DNA from 2 places in the Bacillus paramobilis genome. Region 2 is predicted to be linked to the other one. Evidence: a T-box and tRNA genes for the amino acid it is inferred to sense, from the RefSeq annotation. Region 2 holds a T-box; the other holds one or more tRNA genes.

Region 1 (6,966 bases), 1.5 Mb from region 2:
CTGGAACATATGTTGGAACGAGTAATGGTAGATGAGCAATTCCGGATGTTAAGTGAAGAGATGCAACCGGAAGTAATCTATGAAATCATTCATACTCTTAGTAAGGGACAACAGGAAATGAAGTGGACAAATCATCCGCGAATTTTCTTGGAAGTTGTTATGGTACAACTGTGTCAACAGTTTATGATGCAAGCGAACGGTGCAGATCGTTTACAAGCGATTATGAACAGGATGCAGCAATTGGAGAAAGAGTTAGAAGAGGTCAAAAAGAATGGTGTGCCTGCTGGTGTGCAGCAGGAAGTCAGAGAGACACGTGCAACACCAAAGCCAGTGCGAACAGGGAGTATGAAGATTCCTGTCGGGCGTGTAAATGAAGTGTTAAAGCAAGCGAAGCGTCAGGATTTAGAACAATTAAAAGCTGTGTGGGGTGAGTTGTTAGGAAGACTCAAAGCATACAACAAAGTAGCGTTTGCTGTTTTATTAGAAAATAGTGAACCAGTAGCAGCTTCAGATGATACTTACGTTTTAGCGTTTCAATATGAGATTCACTGTAAAATGGCAAGCGAGAATCGAGAAGCCATGGATACAGTGGAACAAGCTTTATTTGAATTGCTAAGTAAAAGATTAAATATGATTGCCATTCCAAAAAGTGAATGGGGTAAAATCCGTGAAGATTTTTTACAGCGTGAAGGTGGGAATGCTGAAGAAAGCCCAGAGAAAAAAGAAGATCCTCTTATAGAAGAGGCAGTAAAATTAGTAGGACAAGAACTGATTGAAATAAAAGAGTAATAATAATTAGGAGGAATTAATTATGATGCGTGGCGGAATGGGAAATATGAATAACATGATGAAACAAATGCAAAAGATGCAAAAAGATATGGCGAAAGCGCAAGAAGAACTTGGCGAAAAAACAGTTGAAGGTACAGCTGGTGGCGGTATGATCACAGTTATTGCAAATGGTCATAAGCAAATTCTTGAAGTGAAAGTTAAAGAAGAAGTTGTAGATCCAGAAGATATCGAAATGTTACAGGACTTAGTGTTAGCTGCAACAAATGATGCACTTAAAAAAGCTGATGAACTTTCAAATTCTACAATGGGTAAATTTACAAAAGGCTTAAACTTACCGGGTGGAATGTTCTAGGAGGATATTGATATATGCATTATCCAGAACCAATATCAAAACTAATTGATAGTTTTATGAAATTGCCAGGAATCGGACCGAAAACAGCGGTTCGATTGGCATTTTTCGTATTAGATATGAAAGAAGATGATGTGTTAGGTTTTGCAAAAGCACTTGTAAATGCGAAGCGAGATTTAGCATATTGTTCTGTATGCGGACATATTACTGACCGCGATCCTTGTTATATTTGTAATGATTCACATCGAGATCAATCGGTTGTTTGTGTTGTGCAGGAACCGAAAGATGTAATCGCAATGGAAAAGATGAAAGAGTATCAAGGTGTATATCATGTGTTACGTGGTGCGATTTCTCCAATGGAGGGAATTGGACCAGAAGACATTAATATCCCACAACTTTTAAAGCGACTGCATGATGAAACGGTACAAGAAGTGATATTGGCAACAAACCCTAATATTGAAGGGGAAGCTACAGCGATGTATATATCCCGCCTCTTAAAGCCGACAGGTATTAAAGTAACTCGTATTGCACATGGTCTGCCAGTGGGTGGAGATTTAGAATATGCAGATGAAGTGACACTGTCGAAAGCGTTAGAAGGTCGTAGAGAAGTATAAGAGGAGAAACAAAAATGTTCTTTCAAAAAAAGGGTAAATTGCGCAAAGAGTATGATGATAAACTAATTGTACTATTAGAAAAGGTGAAGAATGAATGGTTACGTCAGAAGAGAATGGTTGAACAAAGTGTGGAACCATCTCAAGATGTGATTTGTTCTTTGAAAATAGCAGAGGCAAAATATTTCTTCTTGTTAAAAGAAGCAAAACGTCGCCCTGTAAAAATGGAACAATGGTAAAAGGTTCTGCTGAAAAAGCAGAACCTTTTATTTTATTCGTTAAACATTTAGTGGTTATTTCGTTTGGAAAGAACGAATAGTGGTTTTTATGAAGGAAGTGTTGTCGAATAAAGGTGAACGAGATAAAACGACTGGAGTTATATGATACATGTTCTTTTTTATCGTCTTGTCCCATACAAATGAGTGTGTATAGGTCATTCATAAGGAGGGAGAAAATGAATTCTACAATTGTTATTGTTTGTATTCTTACTCTAGTTTTTATTTTTCTTGTTTTTGGTGTTTCTTCAAAGCCATTACGTTTTATAGGAAAAGCGCTTTTTCATGTTACTTTGGGAATAGCATTACTCTTTATCGTAAATGTTATAGGAACATATTTTGATTTTCATATTCCAATTAACTTGGGTACAGCAGCAATCACAAGTTTATTAGGTCTACCCGGTGTTGCTGCATTAGTGGTTATTAAGCTTTATATCATGCCAAGATAAAATTATTTTGGCATTTTTTTAAAAAGTGTTGACGAACAAATGATTAATATGATAAATTAATAAGCGTCGTCAGGAACGAAAGAAAAAAGTTGTTGACAGATTTAACGCAAAATGTTAAATTATAAAAGTCGCTGAAACGCGATGTTGAACTTTGAAAACTAAACGAAACAAACAACGTGAAACGTCAATTTTTATTTTTAGATGCTAGACAAACTAACTTTATTGGAGAGTTTGATCCTGGCTCAGGATGAACGCTGGCGGCGTGCCTAATACATGCAAGTCGAGCGAATGGATTGAGAGCTTGCTCTCAAGAAGTTAGCGGCGGACGGGTGAGTAACACGTGGGTAACCTGCCCATAAGACTGGGATAACTCCGGGAAACCGGGGCTAATACCGGATAACATTTTGAACTGCATGGTTCGAAATTGAAAGGCGGCTTCGGCTGTCACTTATGGATGGACCCGCGTCGCATTAGCTAGTTGGTGAGGTAACGGCTCACCAAGGCAACGATGCGTAGCCGACCTGAGAGGGTGATCGGCCACACTGGGACTGAGACACGGCCCAGACTCCTACGGGAGGCAGCAGTAGGGAATCTTCCGCAATGGACGAAAGTCTGACGGAGCAACGCCGCGTGAGTGATGAAGGCTTTCGGGTCGTAAAACTCTGTTGTTAGGGAAGAACAAGTGCTAGTTGAATAAGCTGGCACCTTGACGGTACCTAACCAGAAAGCCACGGCTAACTACGTGCCAGCAGCCGCGGTAATACGTAGGTGGCAAGCGTTATCCGGAATTATTGGGCGTAAAGCGCGCGCAGGTGGTTTCTTAAGTCTGATGTGAAAGCCCACGGCTCAACCGTGGAGGGTCATTGGAAACTGGGAGACTTGAGTGCAGAAGAGGAAAGTGGAATTCCATGTGTAGCGGTGAAATGCGTAGAGATATGGAGGAACACCAGTGGCGAAGGCGACTTTCTGGTCTGTAACTGACACTGAGGCGCGAAAGCGTGGGGAGCAAACAGGATTAGATACCCTGGTAGTCCACGCCGTAAACGATGAGTGCTAAGTGTTAGAGGGTTTCCGCCCTTTAGTGCTGAAGTTAACGCATTAAGCACTCCGCCTGGGGAGTACGGCCGCAAGGCTGAAACTCAAAGGAATTGACGGGGGCCCGCACAAGCGGTGGAGCATGTGGTTTAATTCGAAGCAACGCGAAGAACCTTACCAGGTCTTGACATCCTCTGAAAACCCTAGAGATAGGGCTTCTCCTTCGGGAGCAGAGTGACAGGTGGTGCATGGTTGTCGTCAGCTCGTGTCGTGAGATGTTGGGTTAAGTCCCGCAACGAGCGCAACCCTTGATCTTAGTTGCCATCATTAAGTTGGGCACTCTAAGGTGACTGCCGGTGACAAACCGGAGGAAGGTGGGGATGACGTCAAATCATCATGCCCCTTATGACCTGGGCTACACACGTGCTACAATGGACGGTACAAAGAGCTGCAAGACCGCGAGGTGGAGCTAATCTCATAAAACCGTTCTCAGTTCGGATTGTAGGCTGCAACTCGCCTACATGAAGCTGGAATCGCTAGTAATCGCGGATCAGCATGCCGCGGTGAATACGTTCCCGGGCCTTGTACACACCGCCCGTCACACCACGAGAGTTTGTAACACCCGAAGTCGGTGGGGTAACCTTTTTGGAGCCAGCCGCCTAAGGTGGGACAGATGATTGGGGTGAAGTCGTAACAAGGTAGCCGTATCGGAAGGTGCGGCTGGATCACCTCCTTTCTATGGAGAATTGATGAACACTGTTCATCAATATAAGTTTCCGTGTTTCGTTTTCGTTTAGTTTTGAGAGTTCAATTAAGTATTGACTCTTAAATGAGGATATGATATAAATAAATCCTGCAATTTGTATGGGCCTATAGCTCAGCTGGTTAGAGCGCACGCCTGATAAGCGTGAGGTCGATGGTTCGAGTCCATTTAGGCCCACCATACAACTTTTGGGGCCTTAGCTCAGCTGGGAGAGCGCCTGCCTTGCACGCAGGAGGTCAGCGGTTCGATCCCGCTAGGCTCCACCAAAAAGCTATTTTAAATAGCAAATGGTATGTTCTTTGAAAACTAGATAACAGTGTAGCTCATATTTTTTAATTTTTAGTTTGGTTAAGTTAGAAAGGGCGCACGGTGGATGCCTTGACACTAGGAGTCGATGAAGGACGGGACTAACGCCGATATGCTTCGGGGAGCTGTAAGTAAGCTTTGATCCGAAGATTTCCGAATGGGGAAACCCACCATACGTAATGGTATGGTATCCTTACCTGAATACATAGGGTAAGGAAGACAGACCCAGGGAACTGAAACATCTAAGTACCTGGAGGAAGAGAAAGCAAATGCGATTTCCTGAGTAGCGGCGAGCGAAACGGAACATAGCCCAAACCAAGAGGCTTGCCTCTTGGGGTTGTAGGACATTCTATACGGAGTTACAAAGGAACGAGGTAGACGAAGCGACCTGGAAAGGTCCGTCGTAGAGGGTAACAACCCCGTAGTCGAAACTTCGTTCTCTCTTGAATGTATCCTGAGTACGGCGGAACACGTGAAATTCCGTCGGAATCTGGGAGGACCATCTCCCAAGGCTAAATACTCCCTAGTGATCGATAGTGAACCAGTACCGTGAGGGAAAGGTGAAAAGCACCCCGGAAGGGGAGTGAAAGAGATCCTGAAACCGTGTGCCTACAAATAGTCAGAGCCCGTTAATGGGTGATGGCGTGCCTTTTGTAGAATGAACCGGCGAGTTACGATCCCGTGCGAGGTTAAGCTGAAGAGGCGGAGCCGCAGCGAAAGCGAGTCTGAATAGGGCGTTTAGTACGTGGTCGTAGACCCGAAACCAGGTGATCTACCCATGTCCAGGGTGAAGTTCAGGTAACACTGAATGGAGGCCCGAACCCACGCACGTTGAAAAGTGCGGGGATGAGGTGTGGGTAGCGGAGAAATTCCAATCGAACCTGGAGATAGCTGGTTCTCCCCGAAATAGCTTTAGGGCTAGCCTTAAGTGTAAGAGTCTTGGAGGTAGAGCACTGATTGAACTAGGGGTCCTCATCGGATTACCGAATTCAGTCAAACTCCGAATGCCAATGACTTATCCTTAGGAGTCAGACTGCGAGTGATAAGATCCGTAGTCAAGAGGGAAACAGCCCAGATCGCCAGCTAAGGTCCCAAAGTGTGTATTAAGTGGAAAAGGATGTGGAGTTGCTTAGACAACTAGGATGTTGGCTTAGAAGCAGCCACCATTTAAAGAGTGCGTAATAGCTCACTAGTCGAGTGACTCTGCGCCGAAAATGTACCGGGGCTAAATACACCACCGAAGCTGCGAATTGATACCAATGGTATCAGTGGTAGGGGAGCGTTCTAAGTGCAGTGAAGTCAGACCGGAAGGACTGGTGGAGCGCTTAGAAGTGAGAATGCCGGTATGAGTAGCGAAAGACGGGTGAGAATCCCGTCCACCGAATGCCTAAGGTTTCCTGAGGAAGGCTCGTCCGCTCAGGGTTAGTCAGGACCTAAGCCGAGGCCGACAGGCGTAGGCGATGGACAACAGGTTGATATTCCTGTACCACCTCTTTATCGTTTGAGCAATGGAGGGACGCAGAAGGATAGAAGAAGCGTGCGATTGGTTGTGCACGTCCAAGCAGTTAGGCTGATAAGTAGGCAAATCCGCTTATCGTGAAGGCTGAGCTGTGATGGGGAAGCTCCTTATGGAGCGAAGTCTTTGATTCCCCGCTGCCAAGAAAAGCTTCTAGCGAGATAAAAGGTGCCTGTACCGCAAACCGACACAGGTAGGCGAGGAGAGAATCCTAAGGTGTGCGAGAGAACTCTGGTTAAGGAACTCGGCAAAATGACCCCGTAACTTCGGGAGAAGGGGTGCTTTCTTAACGGAAAGCCGCAGTGAATAGGCCCAAGCGACTGTTTAGCAAAAACACAGCTCTCTGCGAAGCCGTAAGGCGAAGTATAGGGGGTGACACCTGCCCGGTGCTGGAAGGTTAAGGAGAGGGGTTAGCGTAAGCGAAGCTCTGAACTGAAGCCCCAGTAAACGGCGGCCGTAACTATAACGGTCCTAAGGTAGCGAAATTCCTTGTCGGGTAAGTTCCGACCCGCACGAAAGGTGTAACGATTTGGGCACTGTCTCAACCAGAGACTCGGTGAAATTATAGTACCTGTGAAGATGCAGGTTACCCGCGACAGGACGGAAAGACCCCGTGGAGCTTTACTGTAGCCTGATATTGAATTTTGGTACAGTTTGTACAGGATAGGCGGGAGCCATTGAAACCGGAGCGCTAGCTTCGGTGGAGGCGCTGGTGGGATACCGCCCTGACTGTATTGAAATTCTAACCTACGGGTCTTATCGACCCGGGAGACAGTGTCAGGTGGGCAGTTTGACTGGGGCGGTCGCCTCCTAAAGTGTAACGGAGGCGCCCAAAGGTTCCCTCAGAATGGTTGGAAATCATTCGTAGAGTGC
Region 2 (6,966 bases):
CACTGTGCTGTCGCACGGAAAATAATTGGTTTTTTCGTTCTCCAATCATGTGGGTATGAATGCGTAATGAATGTTAGTTTCAGTAACGCGCCTACTTCTTCTAATTTCTCTGTAATTGGCTTGTTAGCTTTATCATAGAATAAACCTTCAAATCCAGGTGCTTCATTTGTTAATACACCTTTATCATCAACTGGACAAAGTACTTCTAATCCATACTTTTTACCAACAACGAAGTCATCTTCCCCGTGTCCTGGTGCTGTATGAACACAACCTGTACCTGCATCTGTTGTTACGTGATCTCCTAGCATAACTAATGAATCACGATCGTAGAATGGATGTTTTGCAACTGTATACTCAAGTTCGCTACCTTTTACCGTTTTCACAACTTCAGTATTTTCCCACTCTAACGTTTTTGCAACTGTCTCAAATAGTTCAGAAGCAATAATATATTTCTCATTATTTACTTTTACAATAGCGTATTCAAGTTCTGGGTGAACAGAAATACCTAAGTTTGCAGGTAACGTCCAAGGTGTTGTTGTCCAGATAATGAATTTCTCATCACCTTCTAATACGTTCTTTCCGTCTTTTACAGGGAATGCTACGTAAATAGATGCTGATTTTTTATCTTGATATTCAATTTCAGCTTCTGCTAAAGCTGATTCACTCGTTGGAGACCAGTAAACTGGTTTTTGCCCTTTATAGATATAACCTTTTTTCGCCATATCACCAAACACTTTAATTTGTTGCGCTTCATAAGCTGGCTCTAAAGTAATGTATGGGTTATCCCAATCAGCACGTACACCTAAACGCTTAAATTGTTCACGTTGACGTTCTACTTGCTCATATGCATACTCTGCACATAACTTACGGAACTCCGCAACTGTCATTTCTTTACGCTTTACACCTTTATTTGTTAAAGCTTGCTCAATTGGTAAACCGTGTGTATCCCAACCTGGTACATATGGTGCACAGTAACCAGTCATTGATTTATAACGAACAATAAAGTCTTTTAACACTTTATTTAACGCATGTCCCATATGAATGTCACCATTCGCATATGGAGGTCCATCATGCAATACAAATAAAGGACGACCTTTCGTATGTTCTTGTACCTTTTCATAAATATTCATTTCAGCCCACTGTTCTTGCATTGCAGGCTCACGTTTTGGTAAATTCCCACGCATTGGGAACTCTGTTTTTGGCATTAGTAATGTATTTTTGTACTCCATGCTCAATTCCTCCTTACATGTATAAAAGAAACACTTAAAAAACGGAATAAAAAAGAGACCTTCTCATCCCAAAAAGGGACGAGAAAGTCTCCCGCGGTACCACCCTAGTAGATCCTATACATAGGTATACAATCCTCTTTATATTCTTAACGCGAATATACGCCTACGCTTACTCTATTTGTTCAGCGCGGAACTCCAGGGTGATATTCCCATTATCTCCTTATCCTGAGCTTACACCATCCTCAGTTCGCTATATAAGGTATGAAAAAGGTACTTATCCCTATCTTCGTTTTTCTTAATAAATATGTTGTTTAAAATTATATGTAATAATGAGAAAAACGTCAAGCTTACACTGTTTCTTCTTTTTTCAACAGTTCATCTACTTCGTCTTCTAACTCAATTAGTTTATCCCAATCATCGTTGTTTAACATTTCAAGCTGTGTTTCTAGTAACATACGGAAACGAGTGCGGAATACTTTCGCTTGTTTCTTTAGCTCTTCAATATCAAAAGCAACTTTTCTTGATTTTACTAACGCTTCGTTAATAATACGGTCTGCATTCTTTTCAGCTTCACGTACGATTAATTTTGCTTCTTTTTGCGCATTACGTTTTACTTCTTCCGCTGCTTCTTGTGCAACAACGATCGATTTGTTTAACGTATCTTCAATATTAGAGAAATGATCTAACTTTCCTTCTAATTGCGCGACTTTTTCTTCTAAAGCTTTTTTCTCACGAATGACTAATTCATAATCTTTGATAATTTGATCAAGAAACTCATTTACTTGATCTTCATCATAGCCACGGAATCCGCGACCAAATTCTTTGTTATGAATATCTAATGGTGTTAACGGCACAACGCCACCTCCAAGTAATTATCTAAATTTCCTCTTTCAATTATATCTTTTCTTCGACAAAATAGGAGGATTTCCTTCTAAAAAACCAATCATTTTAGTATACCATACAAAATTCTCCATTTGTCGCGCTTTGTTCTACCTTCTACAGAAAACAATTTACTTCGCCCATATCCTCTCACTGAAAAAACATCCCCTGGATAACATTCATAAGAAGTTTGCTCCACTGTTTTCCAATTCACTTTTACTAAACCATTTTTTATGAAAGGTTGTACTTTTTGTCTGGATATATGTAACATTTCAGCTAACATAACATCTAAACGAAGTGAAGAAACCGTTCCAGATTTCTCTCCCCACGTTTCTTGCATCTGTAGAATTTTTTCTCCTTGCACTGGCGATAAGGAAACTTTCGCTTTCCCTATAGTTTGTAAGTTCATCTCAATATAAGATACAACTTCTTTTGCGACTACAATTTGGGCACGATCTTCTTGAAGCAAAATATCACCACACTTTTCTCTCGTTAAACCGAGAGACATAAATGTACCTAATATTTGCCTATGTTCTAGCGTATAAAACTTGGAAGGATAGTCAATTTCCAATACTTCTACTTGAAATTCTTCTTCATTTACTACTAGATAGTCCGGATAAATGAGTGCTCTTTTGCGCTCTGCATGAGGCGTTGCACCATCAAACTGTACAGAAACATCCCCTTGACCTATCACCATAGTGACAATTTGTTGTTGTCTTGGATCAAGGAAGTCTGTTAACTTCACTTGATGGTACTCCGCTACTCGCTTCCACTCTAACACCTTATCCACAAAGACCTCTTCATCGGGTCTGAAATGTTCATAGATGCTCATGTATTTAACCTCTTACTATAAGAAATAGCCGAATATACTTACTAAACCCTTCGTAGCAAGCTTTAATGTAAAAATCGCAACGAGTGGAGAGATATCAATCATACCAAGCGGCGGGATAAATCTGCGAAATGGTTCTAAATACGGTTCACAAATACGCGCAAGAATATCTCCAAAAGTCGATTCCTTCGCACCTGGGAACCATGATAGGAGAATGTAAATAATAAGTGCCCACGAGTAAATCTCGATAGCAGTAATTAAAACGTTTAAAACTGTTATCATGGCGTATTACCACCTCTTTATATTTGTGTCTTCTTCTTCACCGAATAACTCTGAAATTGCACCAACAATATCTACATTTTCAGGCGTACACATAAATGTTTTCGGTCCTATTTTTTGAATGTCCCCGCCTATAGCGTATACAGTACCACTTAAAAAGTCAACGATACGTACAGCTTGATCAGTAGACATTCGTTGTAAATTAATCACAACAGCTCGTCTACCTTTTAAATGGTCCGCAATCCCTTGCGCTTCTGAATACGTGCGTGGTTCTAATAAAACAACTTTTGAAGATTGCTTTGCGGTTTCAATGCTCACAACATTTTGTTTCGGTTGCGCTTTTGGAAACGTAACATCTTGTTGTTCAGGCGGATCTTGCTGCTTCTTCATGTCTGTTTGCTCCTTTTCATAACTATATTGAGCTGCTTCTTTTTCTTCCGGTGTATCAAAAAAGAAGTATTTTACTTTTGACCAACTCATAATAAGATTCTCCTTCCTTTTACGCTTTTCCTACTAAAATCGTCCCCAAACGAATATATGTAGCACCTTCTTCAATTGCAATCGTGTAATCATTAGACATTCCCATTGATAACTCTCTACATGGCGCATGCAATAATTCTAGCTCCTGCACCTCTGTTTGTAGCTTACGTAACTCCTTAAAACAGCGTCTGATTTCTTCCTCTTCTTCTGTAAACGGAGCCATTGTCATTAGTCCAACCACTTCAACCTTATCCAGTTCTTGCAAACTTTGAATAAAAGAAATCGTTTCTTCTATCGCCAATCCTTGCTTTGATTCTTCAGATGATGTTTTCACTTGAATAAAACATTTCACTTTCTTATCAGCACGTTTTTGAATTTCTTTTGCAAGTGAAAGACGATCTAACGAATGTAAATAATCAATTTCATTAATGATTTCTTTTACTTTTCTCGTTTGTAATGATCCAATAAAATGCCAATTCACTTTTGAACCGAAATGTTCGTACTTCTGTAAGAAACCTTCATTTCTATTTTCACCTAAATCGATAATTCCAGCTTCAATTACTTCGTTTGTCTTTTCAATTCCTACCGTTTTTGTAACTGCAACGAGTTTAATATCTTGCAACGAACGTCCCGCTCGTGCGCAAGATTGTTTAATTGCTTCGTTTACAGTTGTTAAATTTTTTTGTACTGTCACTTGCTTTCTTCCTCCTTAAAACCTATGAAACTCAACATTCTCCCTGTCTTACCTTGATCACGACGATGAGAGAAAAATAGTTGCTCTTCACAGCTTGTACAAAGAGATGACATTACAATATTCTCTTCTTTTATGCCTGCTTGTACACATAATATACGATTAATTTCTTTTAAATTAATTGCGTACTGCCCATCAGAAATTTTTTTATAAGGGACAGAACCGTTTACTACTTGCTCTGCTGCTGTTAACACTCTATCATCAACAACGTAACAACAAGATCCAATTGCTGGTCCAATTGCAACATGAATTTCATCACTTGAAATCCCTTCTGCATTCCATTTTTGAATCATTTCCTTTGCAATCTCTTTTACAGTCCCTTTCCATCCAGCATGCGCAAGTCCTATCATACCATGTGATGGCGCATAAAAATAGAGTGGAACACAATCCGCGTAACATGATGTTAAAAGAACATCATTATCAGTCGTATAAATGCCATCTGTTTTTGAAATACCGTCTTCATATGAATAGACGCCACTTCCTTTTTCCTGTTGTCCTACTTTTTCAACATGATGATCATGAACTTGTTCAGAGCAAATCCAGTTTTCTAATGGTTTTTGTAACTTATTTGCTAAAATGCGTCTGTTTTCATGAACGTTCTCCACGATATCATTCACATGTAATCCTAAATTCATCGCATGAAAGGAGCCCGTACTTATCCCACCATCTTTTGTCGTAAATCCAGCAGTAATGTTTCCAAGTTCTTTCCACGCTTGTAAATACAGTATACCGTCCACATATTTAAATGGTTCTATTATCATAAAGCGGCTCCTTTTAATTAAAATAACATAAAAAAGCATGGTACTTCCTGTCTATTTTACCATACTTTTATTTTTTCATAATCCCAACAGAAAAAAAAGAGGAATTTGTAATATTCTTTATGAAATTGTCGGTGTTTGTATTGATTCTGTTACAGAATTAACAGGATTTACTCTAACAAGTATGACATCTTCTCCAATTTTCACAATTTCCTTCCAAGGAATTACAATTTCTAAATCTTTCCCAAAAATCCCTAACATGCGTGCCTGTTTGGAAATAATAATAGACCCAATCTTTCCTGTGTTCATATCGATTTCGATATCTCCAATATTCCCAAGCCTTTTTCCATCTGAAACATTTATAATTTCTTTCATCTGCAACTCCGAAATTCTTATCATTTTCATCCTCTCCCTTATATATGACGAATTGAAAAAACACTGTTTCTCAAATTTACAGGAAGCACTCTCAACTAACCCCATATGATTTTCATTATATGAATACAGCTTCCCTACTATGAGCGAAGACAAACTATATTGCATATAAAAAGGTCTCACCATAAATGGTGAAACCTTATCCTTGAATCGTCTTATTCATTTGTTTAATAGCTGATTTCTCTAAACGTGACACTTGCGCTTGAGAAATCCCAATTTCTTCTGCAACTTCCATTTGTGTTTTTCCTTGGAAGAAACGTTTTCGAATAATCATTTTCTCACGATCATTTAAACGCTTCATTCCTTCTTTCAATGCTAACTCTTCAACCCACTGCTCGTCCTTTTGTTTTTCATCACTTAACTGATCCATAACAAAAATAGGATCTCCCCCATCGTTATAAATCGGCTCAAATAATGAAACTGGATCTTGAATCGCATCTAAAGCAAAAACAATTTCTTCATGAGTCACTTCAAGCACTTTTGCAATATCCATTGCTGTTGGTTCTTTTGAATTTTCTGCAATCAATTTCTCTCTTACTTGTAATGCTTTATACGCAATATCTCGTAATGATCGAGATACGCGAATCGGATTGTTATCACGCAAATATCTGCGTATTTCCCCAATAATCATTGGCACAGCATACGTTGAGAATTTTACATTTTGGCCTAAATCAAAATTATCAATGGATTTCATAAGTCCGATGCAACCAACTTGAAATAAATCGTCAACATATTCTCCTCTGTTATTAAATCTTTGGATGACGCTCAGTACAAGACGTAAGTTTCCATTCACTAATTTCTCTCTTGCGCTTATCTCTCCACTTTGCATTTCACGAAATAATTTACGCATTTCATCATTTTTTAGTACGGGAAGTTTAGCTGTATCAACACCGCAAATTTCTACTTTGTTTCTCGTCAAAGTGTTCCCTCCTATCGGGAGTTGCTGTACAGTGTAAAGTATTTCCTTTGAAGGGGATTTTATGCATGCGGTTTTCTCTTCATTTTTCATTTTCGTTGTCTCTTCTCATACAACGAAAGAGAATAAGACCAGCCTAGATAACGGCTGGTCTTATTCTTTACACCATTTTATTAAATTCTTTTCGTAATCTTTTTATGATTCTTTTTTCTAAACGCGAAATATATGACTGTGAAATCCCAAGCATATCCGCCACATCTTTTTGCGTCTTTTCCTCTTCTCCAGCAAGCCCAAACCGAAGTTCCATAATTTGTTTTTCACGATCATTTAATTGATGCAATGCTTTCATTAGAAGATGACGATCTACAGTAGCTTCTAAATCTTTTGTAATAATATCATCGTCTGTACCTAAT

What was found. A T-box is a leader RNA that pairs with one kind of tRNA and senses whether it is charged. The one in region 2 lies ahead of ileS2 (isoleucine--tRNA ligase), so its partner is inferred to be a tRNA-Ile.
Region 1: it has a tRNA-Ile gene. The T-box ahead of ileS2 (isoleucine--tRNA ligase) is inferred to sense a tRNA for this amino acid. The anticodon was not compared.

The regions. Positions count from the first base shown of each region.
Region 1 covers NZ_CP151108.1:5,254,908-5,261,873, reverse strand. The annotation lists gene dnaX (DNA polymerase III subunit gamma/tau) at 1-789, shown strand, start outside; gene AABL52_RS26955 (YbaB/EbfC family nucleoid-associated protein) at 815-1,141, shown strand; gene recR (recombination protein RecR) at 1,156-1,752, shown strand; gene AABL52_RS26945 (YaaL family protein) at 1,767-1,988, shown strand; gene AABL52_RS26940 (pro-sigmaK processing inhibitor BofA family protein) at 2,204-2,473, shown strand; rRNA gene AABL52_RS26935 (16S ribosomal RNA) at 2,693-4,244, shown strand; tRNA gene AABL52_RS26930 (tRNA-Ile) at 4,375-4,451, shown strand; tRNA gene AABL52_RS26925 (tRNA-Ala) at 4,462-4,537, shown strand; rRNA gene AABL52_RS26920 (23S ribosomal RNA) at 4,618-6,966, shown strand, end outside.
Region 2 covers NZ_CP151108.1:1,505,518-1,512,483, reverse strand. The annotation lists gene ileS2 (isoleucine--tRNA ligase) at 1-1,229, opposite strand, end outside; T-box leader at 1,301-1,525, opposite strand; gene divIVA (septum site-determining protein DivIVA) at 1,577-2,083, opposite strand; gene AABL52_RS08005 (RNA-binding protein) at 2,173-2,940, opposite strand; gene AABL52_RS08000 (YggT family protein) at 2,956-3,219, opposite strand; gene AABL52_RS07995 (cell division protein SepF) at 3,226-3,696, opposite strand; gene AABL52_RS07990 (YggS family pyridoxal phosphate-dependent enzyme) at 3,716-4,390, opposite strand; gene pgeF (peptidoglycan editing factor PgeF) at 4,387-5,205, opposite strand; gene AABL52_RS07980 (YlmC/YmxH family sporulation protein) at 5,326-5,604, opposite strand; gene sigG (RNA polymerase sporulation sigma factor SigG) at 5,777-6,556, opposite strand; gene sigE (RNA polymerase sporulation sigma factor SigE) at 6,714-6,966, opposite strand, start outside.